3 regions of the Streptomyces sp. NBC_00490 genome follow, and region 3 is predicted to be linked to each of the others. Evidence: predicted binding sites of a transcription regulator. Region 3 holds the regulator's gene; each other region holds the start of a gene.

Region 1 (3,274 bases), 2.3 Mb from region 3:
GCCCGGTCGGTCGACCCCGTCGAGCGGTGGGGCAAGGCGGGTTCGTACGGCGCGCGGGCGACCGAGTCCGGGACGGGCCCGCCGGCCGTCGTGAGACGGGTCCCCACCTCCGACAGGACCGTCTTCCTGACCTACGACGACGGCGCCGAGAAGGACCCGCGCTTCGTCGAACTGGTCCGTGAACGGCGGCTGCCCGTCAGCATGTTCCTCACCGACAGCGTCGTCGGCCCCGGGTACGGGCACTTCGCCCGCCTCCAGTCGGTGGGCGCCTCCATCCAGAACCACACCCTCGACCACACCGCCCTGCGCGGTCTGCCGTACGCCGGGCAGCGCGCCGAGATCTGCGGCCAGCAGGACAAACTCAAGTCCCGCTTCGGCATCCGCCCCCGCCTCTTCCGCCCGCCCTACGGCACGTACGACACGACCACCCTGCGCGCCGCCGCCGACTGCGGTGTCGCGGCGGTCGTGCTGTGGCGCGCGTCCATGGGGGACGAGCGGCTGAGCTACCCGACGGGGGAGCGCCGCCTGCTCCCCGGCGACATCGTCTCCGTGGCCTCGATCGGGACGACGGGACTGACCCTGGTGGAGCGCACGCAGCGGCTGCTGGGGGAGATCCGCAGGGCCGGGTTGAGGGTGGGGCGGCTGGAGGACTACCTGTAGGTCCGGTGCGGGGTCAGAGCGTCCAAAGGCTGACCGTGAGGATCAGGAAGAAGACCGCGGCCAGTGCCTGTGCCACGCCCGTGAGCCGGTATCCGTCCCGGAAGAAGAAGACAGCCGCCCCGGAAGTCGCCGACGCCATCCCGGCCGACCACGCCGTCGCGCCCCCCCGGGTGGCCGTTCAGCAGCAGGACCGCGACGAACACGAGGCCGAAGGCGACTTCCACCGGTACGAGGATCGCGAGTACGCAGCCGTCGGCCACGAGAGAGTCGGGGTATCCCGGCGCCCCGGAACCGGCTCGGCACGCGCGGTGAATTAGCAGTCCGCTTGACCGAGTGCTAATCACAGTCATAGTCTCGGGTCTGGCACTCCCCACTGGAGAGTGCCAATAGCGACGGGCAGGTCCGGCACCCGCGACGACGGATCCACCTGGTCGCCACCTCAGACAGTTAACCCCGTGAGATCTCCGAAGGGGGAGGTCGGATCGTGACGACCACCAGCTCCAAGGTTGCCATCAAGCCGCTCGAGGACCGCATTGTGGTCCAGCCGCTCGACGCCGAGCAGACCACCGCCTCTGGCCTGGTCATTCCGGACACTGCCAAGGAGAAGCCCCAGGAGGGCGTCGTCCTGGCCGTGGGCCCGGGCCGCTTCGAGAACGGCGAGCGCCTGCCGCTCGACGTCAAGACCGGCGACATCGTGCTGTACAGCAAGTACGGCGGCACCGAGGTGAAGTACAACGGCGAGGAGTACCTCGTCCTCTCGGCTCGCGACGTGCTCGCGATCATCGAGAAGTAATTCACCCGCTTCCTCACCGAAGCACATTGCATGTGAGCTGCGCCCCTGGCCCCCGCGACCATTAATCAGCCGGGCGTCGGGGGCGCGGTTCGTTTCACCCACGTTTTCCGAGAGGGCTGAACCGCTCCCATGGCGAAGATCCTGAAGTTCGACGAGGACGCCCGTCGCGCCCTCGAGCGCGGCGTCAACAAGCTTGCCGACACGGTCAAGGTGACGATCGGCCCCAAGGGCCGCAACGTCGTCATCGACAAGAAGTTCGGCGCCCCCACCATCACCAACGACGGTGTCACGATCGCCCGCGAGGTCGAGCTCGACGACCCGTACGAGAACCTCGGCGCCCAGCTGGTGAAGGAGGTGGCGACCAAGACCAACGACATCGCGGGTGACGGTACGACCACCGCCACCGTGCTGGCCCAGGCGCTCGTCCGCGAGGGCCTGAAGAACGTCGCCGCGGGTGCCTCCCCGGCGCTGCTCAAGAAGGGCATCGACGCGGCCGTCGCCGCGGTCTCCGAGGAGCTCCTCGCGACCGCCCGCCCGATCGACGACAAGGCGGACATCGCCGCCGTCGCCGCGCTGTCCGCCCAGGACACGCAGGTCGGCGAGCTCATCGCCGAGGCGATGGACAAGGTCGGCAAGGACGGTGTCATCACCGTCGAGGAGTCCAACACCTTCGGTCTGGAGCTGGACTTCACCGAGGGCATGGCCTTCGACAAGGGCTACCTGTCCCCGTACTTCGTGACGGACCAGGAGCGTATGGAGGCCGTCCTCGACGACCCGTACATCCTGATCAACCAGGGCAAGATCTCCTCGATCCAGGACCTGCTGCCGCTCCTCGAGAAGGTCATCCAGGGCGGTTCCTCCAAGCCGCTGCTGATCATCGCCGAGGACGTCGAGGGCGAGGCCCTGTCGACCCTGGTCGTCAACAAGATCCGCGGCACCTTCAACGCGGTCGCGGTCAAGGCCCCCGGCTTCGGCGACCGCCGCAAGGCGATGCTGCAGGACCTCGCGGTCCTCACCGGCGCCACGGTCATCTCCGAGGAGGTCGGCCTCAAGCTCGACCAGGCCGGTCTGGACGTGCTGGGCTCCGCCCGCCGCGTGACGATCACCAAGGACGACACCACGGTCGTCGACGGTGCCGGTGACTCCGCGGACGTCACGGGCCGCGTCGCCCAGATCAAGGCCGAGATCGAGAACACGGACTCCGACTGGGACCGCGAGAAGCTCCAGGAGCGCCTCGCGAAGCTGGCCGGCGGCGTGTGCGTGATCAAGGTCGGCGCCGCCACCGAGGTGGAGCTGAAGGAGAAGAAGCACCGTCTGGAGGACGCCATCTCCGCGACCCGCGCCGCGGTCGAGGAGGGCATCGTCTCCGGTGGTGGCTCCGCTCTGGTCCACGCCGCGAAGGTCCTCGAGGGCGGTCTGGGCAAGACCGGCGACGAGGCCACCGGTGTCGCCGTCGTGCGCCGCGCGGTCGTCGAGCCGCTGCGCTGGATCGCCGAGAACGCCGGCCTGGAGGGTTACGTCATCACCTCCAAGGTCGCCGAGCTCGACAAGGGCCAGGGGTTCAACGCCGCCACCGGCGAGTACGGCGACCTGGTCAAGGCCGGCGTCATCGACCCGGTCAAGGTCACCCGCTCCGCCCTGGAGAACGCCGCCTCCATCGCCTCCCTCCTGCTCACGACCGAGACCCTGGTCGTCGAGAAGAAGGAAGAGGAGGAGCCGGCCGCCGCTGGTCACAGCCACGGCCACTCCCACTGAGCTCAGTAGCTCGTAGCTCTTAGAAGGCCCGGCACCTGGGGTGCCGGGCCTTCGTCTTCGCCGCCC
Region 2 (3,274 bases), 1.1 Mb from region 3:
CGGCGATCTGCTTGAGGGGGGCCTCCAGGGCGAGCTTCACGGCGTTGGCGCCGGTCGCCTCGTCACCCGTCAGCTCGAGCTTCTCGAACACCGCGGAGGCCTGGAGCAGGGCCACGCCACCACCGGCGACGATGCCCTCCTCGACGGCCGCCTTGGCGTTGCGCACGGCGTCCTCGATGCGGTGCTTGCGCTCCTTGAGCTCGACCTCGGTCGCGGCACCGGCCTTGATGACGGCGACGCCACCGGCGAGCTTGGCCAGGCGCTCCTGGAGCTTCTCGCGGTCGTAGTCCGAGTCGCTGTTCTCGATCTCGGCGCGGATCTGGTTGACGCGACCGGCAACCTGGTCCGCCGAGCCCGAGCCGTCGACGATCGTCGTCTCGTCCTTGGTGATGACGACCTTGCGGGCGCGGCCCAGGAGGTCCAGGGTCGCGTTCTCCAGCTTGAGGCCGACCTCCTCGGAGATGACCTCGCCGCCCGTGAGGATGGCGATGTCGCCGAGCATGGCCTTGCGACGGTCACCGAAGCCCGGAGCCTTGACGGCGACGGACTTGAAGGTGCCGCGGATCTTGTTGACGACCAGGGTCGACAGGGCCTCGCCCTCGACGTCCTCGGCGATGATCAGCAGCGGCTTGCCCGACTGCATGACCTTCTCCAGGAGCGGGAGCAGGTCCTTGACGGAGCCGATCTTGGAGTTGGCGATGAGGATGTACGGGTCGTCGAGCGACGCCTCCATCCGCTCCATGTCGGTGGCGAAGTACGCCGAGATGTAGCCCTTGTCGAAGCGCATACCCTCGGTGAGCTCGAGCTCCAGACCGAAGGTCTGGGACTCCTCGACGGTGATGACGCCTTCCTTGCCGACCTTGTCCATCGCCTCGGCGATGAGCTCGCCGATCTGGGTGTCGGCGGCGGAGATGGAGGCCGTCGAAGCGATCTGCTCCTTGGTCTCGACATCCTTCGCCTGCTCGAGCAGGGCACCGGAGACAGCCTCGACGGCCTTCTCGATACCGCGCTTGAGAGCCATCGGGTTGGCACCGGCGGCCACGTTGCGCAGACCCTCGCGCACCAGGGCCTGGGCCAGGACGGTCGCGGTCGTCGTGCCGTCGCCGGCTACGTCGTCCGTCTTCTTCGCGACTTCCTTGACCAGCTCGGCGCCGATCTTCTCGTACGGGTCCTCGAGCTCGATCTCCTTGGCGATGGAGACACCATCGTTGGTGATCGTGGGGGCGCCCCACTTCTTCTCGAGGACGACGTTGCGGCCCTTGGGGCCGAGCGTCACCTTGACGGCGTCCGCGAGCTGGTTCATGCCGCGCTCGAGGCCGCGCCGCGCCTCCTCGTCGAACGCGATGATCTTGGCCATGTGAAGTGGTCCCTCCAGGACTGGGGGTGATTCCTTCGGACCGCGCCCGCGCCCGCGACGGACGGCTCGCACACCTCGTGGTTCCTTGCCCCACCTGGCCTGCGGGCCTCACCGACCCGGTCCTTCTTGTCACTCTCACCTTCAGAGTGCTAACGCCAATGATTAGCACTCGACCCCTGCGAGTGCAAGCGCCTCTCAGGGATCGTCCAGGTCCCGCACGGGTTCCGGGCAGCTGCCGGACGGGTCCCGGGCAGGTACCGGAGGGGGTCCGGACATGCCGGAGGGCCCGTACCCATGACTCCCCATGGGGTACGAGCCCTCCGAAAAAGAACGAAGAACGACGCTGCAGTTACCCGGCGCGTGCTTCAGCCTGTCGCAAGGCGAACCATGTCCGCCTGCGGCCCCTTCTGGCCCTGCGAGATCTCGAAATCGACCCGCTGACCTTCCTCGAGGGTGCGGTAGCCGTCCATCTGAATCGCGCTGTAGTGGACGAATACATCCGCACCACCGTCGACCGCGATGAAGCCGTACCCCTTCTCCGCGTTGAACCACTTGACGGTGCCCTGAGCCATGCCTAACTCCCCTATTACTGGCCCTTGCACAGATCCACACTTCATGGATCCGGGTCAGACCTCACCCCCCACGGATTGGGGGCGTGCGCCGGAACGCGTCGACCGCGGCTGAATGTATCTGTCCAACTGCCGTCTGCAACAGGTCAATCGGACGAGAATTCTGGACGCGAAGGGTCCGGAATGTAGTGAGAATTCGCCCGAATTCTGGGCAAGTCGGGCTCCACAAAAGGAGCAAAGTTCACAAAAGAACCACACACTTTGGCTACTTCTCGCCGCATCCGGAGCAAGAACTCATATGCGGGTGGCATGAAGGGTGAAGCGGGTTCCCCAACTGTACCGCGCTCAACCATAGAGAATTGCCCCCTCCGCTTCTCTCACGGAGGGGGCAATTCGATGAACTCTTGGTAATCGGCCTTACCGAGGGTAACGACCGGGGCTCCGTCAGCCTCCGGCGACGGCCGGAATGATCGAGACTCCGGCCCCGTCCGGAGTGGCCGTTTCCAGGCCCTGCTCGAAGCGGACGTCGTCGTCGTTGACGTACACGTTGACGAAACGGCGCAGCTTGCCCTGGTCGTCCAGGACGCGGGCCGCGATACCGGTGTGGTTCTTCTCGAGGTCGGCGATGACCTCGGCGAGGGTCGCGCCCTCGGCGGCGACCTCGGCCTGTCCGCCGGTGTAGGTGCGCAGGATGGTGGGGATGCGGACGTTGACGCTCACGGTTGAACCTCCGGTCGGGGTTGCGGGGGCCTAGAGGAGGCCGGCCTCGCGGAACGAGTCGAGATTGGGGCGGATGGTCGCGGTGAGCCCCGTACCCGCCACCGCATCCAGGGTCTTCAGTCCGTCGCCCGTGTTCAGCACAACGGTGGTCAGTGCCGGGTCCAGCAGGCCGTTCTCGATCAGCTTCTTGGTGACACCGACCGTCACACCGCCCGCGGTCTCCGCGAAGATGCCCTCGGTCCGCGCCAGCAGCTTGATCGCGTCCACGACCTGCTCGTCGTTGACGTCCTCCACCGCACCGCCGGTACGGCGCGCGATGTCCAGGACGTACGGCCCGTCCGCCGGGTTGCCGATGGCGAGGGACTTGGCGATGGTGTTCGGCTTCTGCGGCCGCACCACGTCGTGGCCCGCCTTGTAGGCGACGGAGACCGGCGAGCAGCCCTCGGCCTGGGCACCGAAGATCCGGTACGGCCTGTCCTCGACGAGCCCGAGCTTGATCAGCTCCTGGAGCCCCTTGTCGATCTTCGTGAGCTGCGAGCCGGAGGCGATCGGCACGACCAGCTGGTCGGGGAGCCGCCAGCCGAGCTGCTCGCAGATCTCGTACGCCAAAGTCTTGGAGCCCTCGGCG
Region 3 (3,274 bases):
CCCGTCCAGCGTCTCCAGCGGGACCTTGGTGCCCAGAGACGCCGCGGTCATCGGGAGCGTGACCGTGCAGTGCAGATCGTCACCACGCCGCTGGAACTGCGAGTGCGGCAACTCGTGGATCTCGACGTACAGGTCACCGGCGGGACCCCCACCGGGCCCGACCTCGCCCTCACCGGCGAGCTGGATCCGCGTGCCGTTGTCCACACCGGCCGGGATCTTGACCGTGAGGGTGCGACGGGACCGTACGCGACCGTCGCCCGCGCACTCGGGGCACGGCGTCGGAACGACCGTCCCGAACCCCTGGCACTGCGGACACGGCCGGGACGTCATGACCTGCCCCAGGAACGACCGCGTCACCTGCGACACCTCACCGCGTCCGCGGCACATGTCACACGTCTGGGCGGAGGTCCCCGGCGCCGCGCCCTCACCACTGCAGGTGGTGCACACGATCGCCGTGTCGACCTGGATGTCCTTCGTCGTACCGAAGGCCGCCTCGTCGAGTTCGATCTCCAGCCGGATCATCGCGTCCTGGCCCCGCCGCGTACGCGACCGCGGGCCCCGCTGCGACGCCGTGCCGAAGAACGCGTCCATGATGTCCGAGAAGTTCCCGAACCCACCGGCCCCGAAGCCGCCCGCGCCACCGCCGCCCGCCTGGGACAGGGGGTCGCCGCCGAGGTCGTAGACCTGCTTCTTCTGCGGGTCCGAGAGCACCTCGTAAGCGGCGTTGATCTCCTTGAACCGCTCCTGGGTCTTCGGATCAGGGTTGACATCCGGGTGCAGCTCGCGAGCGAGCCGACGGAAGGCCTTCTTGATCTCTTCCTGCGACGCGTCGCGACGCACGCCGAGAACGGCGTAGTAGTCCGTGGCCACTTACGACTCCGCCAGGATCTGTCCGACGTACCGTGCCACTGCGCGTACCGCTCCCATCGTTCCCGGGTAATCCATGCGGGTCGGTCCGACCACGCCGAGCTTGGCTACTGCCTCGCCGCCCGAACCGTAGCCGACCGACACGACAGACGTGGAGTTGAGCCCCTCATAGGCGTTCTCATGACCGATGCGTACGGTCATGCCCGAATCCCCGGCCTCACCAAGCAACTTGAGGAGCACGACCTGCTCCTCGAGGGCTTCGAGCACCGGACGGATAGTGAGGGGGAAGTCATGTCCGAAGCGGGTGAGATTGGCGGTTCCGCCGATCATCAACCGCTCCTCGTTCTCCTCGACGAGTGTCTCCAGAAGGGTGGAGAGCACGGTCGAGACGGTGCCGCGGTCCTCCAGGTCGAAGCCCTCGGGGAGGTCCTCGACAAGCATCGGCACATCGCTGAAGCGCCGGCCCGCGACCTTGCTGTTGAGCCGCGCCCGCAGATCGGCGAGGGACGTCTCGCCGAAGGGCGCCGGGCAGTCGATCATCCGCTGCTCGACCCGCCCGGTGTCCGTGATCAGCACGAGCATCAGGCGTGCGGGTGCGAGCGCGAGCAGTTCGACATGGCGCACGGTGGAGCGGGTGAGCGAGGGGTACTGCACCACCGCGACCTGCCGTGTGAGCTGCGCGAGCAGCCGTACGGTCCGCGCCACCACGTCGTCGAGATCGACGGCGCCGTCGAGGAAGTTCTGGATGGCGCGCCGCTCGGGCGCGGTCATCGGCTTGACGCCCGCGAGCTTGTCGACGAACAGCCGGTAGCCCTTGTCCGTGGGGATCCGCCCGGCACTGGTGTGCGGCTGGGCGATGAACCCCTCGTCCTCCAGGGCCGCCATGTCGTTGCGGATCGTCGCAGGAGAGACGCCGAGACTGTGCCGCTCGGTGAGGGCCTTGGAACCGACCGGCTCCTCGGTGCCCACGTAGTCCTGGACGATGGCGCGCAGCACCTGAAGCCTGCGTTCACTCAGCATCGCGCACACCTCCAGAAGTCGTTCCCGCTGTGCTTGCCTGGCACTCTGTCCGTCCGAGTGCCAGCATCCCCCGGCCCAGTGTACGGCGGTGGGGTACCGCCCGGGCAAGGTCGGTCCTGCCGCGACCGCTCGTACGGCTAGCGTCGCCGTATGACGGTGACTTGGGAAGAGCTGGGGTGGGAGCGGGTTGCGACCGGGGTCGGGCGGTGCCGACTGCCGGGCTGGGACTGCACAGCGGGGCTGGTCGTCGGTTCGGGGACCGCTCTGCTGATCGACGCCGGATCGAGCCTCGGCGAGGGCGCGCGGCTGCGGGCGCAGGCCGAATCGCTCGCCGGGCAGCGTGTGACTCATCTCGCGCTGACCCACCCCCACTTCGACCATGTCTTCGGGGCGGCGGCGTTCGCGGGGGCCGAGGTGTACGGGCCCGTGGGCATGGACGCCCTGTTCGACCAGCACCAGGCCCGCGAGGCGCTGCGCGCGGACGCGATCCACAACGGCCTGGACCCGGCACTGGCCGACGAGGCCGTCGACGCCCTGCCCCGCCCCCGCCACCATGTCTCCGGCGAGTGGACCCTCGACCTCGGCGGCGGCCGTCAGGTCCTGCTGGCGAACGTCGGCCCCGGCCACACCGGCCACGACCTCGTGGTCCTGGTCCCGGGCTCCCCCGAGGTGGTCTTCTGCGGCGACCTGGTCGAGGAGTCCGGCGAACCGCAGGCGGGCCCCGACGCCGTACCGTCGCACTGGCCGGCGGCGCTGGACCGGCTGCTGGACCTGGGCGGCGAGGACGCGCTGTACGTGCCCGGTCACGGAGCGGTGGTGGACGCGGCGTTCGTACGGCGGCAGCGCGACGCCCTGGCGACCCGCTTCGGCGTGTCGCGTTAGGTGGCGGCGGGCTTCTCCTATCGTCATCCGAATGCGCCAGTACTCCGCCGACCTGACTCCTCCCTGGAAGAAGCCGAAGCCCGTCCCCGAGGTCGCGGCGGAGCCCGGCCTGGTGGTCGAGGAACCCGGCACCGGTTTCTGCGGTGCGGTGATCCGCTGCGAGGCGGGCACGGTGACCCTGGAGGACCGCTTCGGCAAGCACCGGGTGTTCCCGATGGAGCCGAGGGGCTTCCTGCTGGAGGGCCGGGTGGTGACGCTCGTACGTCCCACCGGTCAGGCGCCGCTACGTCCCACCCGTACGGCATCCGGCTCGGTGGCCGTCCCCGGCGCCCGCGCCCGCGTGGCCCGCGCCGGCCGGATCTACGTCGAGGGCCGGCACGACGCGGAACTGGTGGAGAAGGTCTGGGGCGACGACCTGCGCATCGAGGGCGTGGTCGTGGAGTACCTGGAGGGCGTCGACGACCTCCCGTCGATCGTCGAGGAGTTCGCGCCGGGCCCGGACGCC

Evidence for each region. Region 3 encodes HrcA, which represses chaperone genes, less so after heat shock. Its sites were predicted from a motif close to TTNGCACTCNGNNNNNCNGAGTGCNAA; they were not measured.
Region 1: a site for HrcA is predicted at 974-1,000, ahead of groES (co-chaperone GroES). Genes of this name have one in related genera too.
Region 2: a site for HrcA is predicted at 1,484-1,510, ahead of groL (chaperonin GroEL). Genes of this name have one in related genera too.

The regions. Positions count from the first base shown of each region.
Region 1 is NZ_CP107869.1:6,162,559-6,165,832, forward strand. It holds gene OG381_RS28215 (polysaccharide deacetylase family protein) at 1-660, shown strand, start outside; gene OG381_RS28220 (hypothetical protein) at 674-799, opposite strand; gene groES (co-chaperone GroES) at 1,145-1,453, shown strand; gene groL (chaperonin GroEL) at 1,583-3,208, shown strand; gene OG381_RS28235 (ester cyclase) at 3,274-3,274, opposite strand, start outside.
Region 2 is NZ_CP107869.1:4,924,377-4,927,650, forward strand. It holds gene groL (chaperonin GroEL) at 1-1,357, opposite strand, end outside; gene OG381_RS22155 (cold-shock protein) at 1,723-1,929, opposite strand; gene OG381_RS22160 (MoaD/ThiS family protein) at 2,371-2,646, opposite strand; gene thrC (threonine synthase) at 2,677-3,274, opposite strand, start outside.
Region 3 is NZ_CP107869.1:3,861,818-3,865,091, forward strand. It holds gene dnaJ (molecular chaperone DnaJ) at 1-870, opposite strand, end outside; gene hrcA (heat-inducible transcriptional repressor HrcA) at 871-1,887, opposite strand; gene OG381_RS17510 (MBL fold metallo-hydrolase) at 2,038-2,769, shown strand; gene OG381_RS17515 (DUF3097 domain-containing protein) at 2,801-3,274, shown strand, end outside.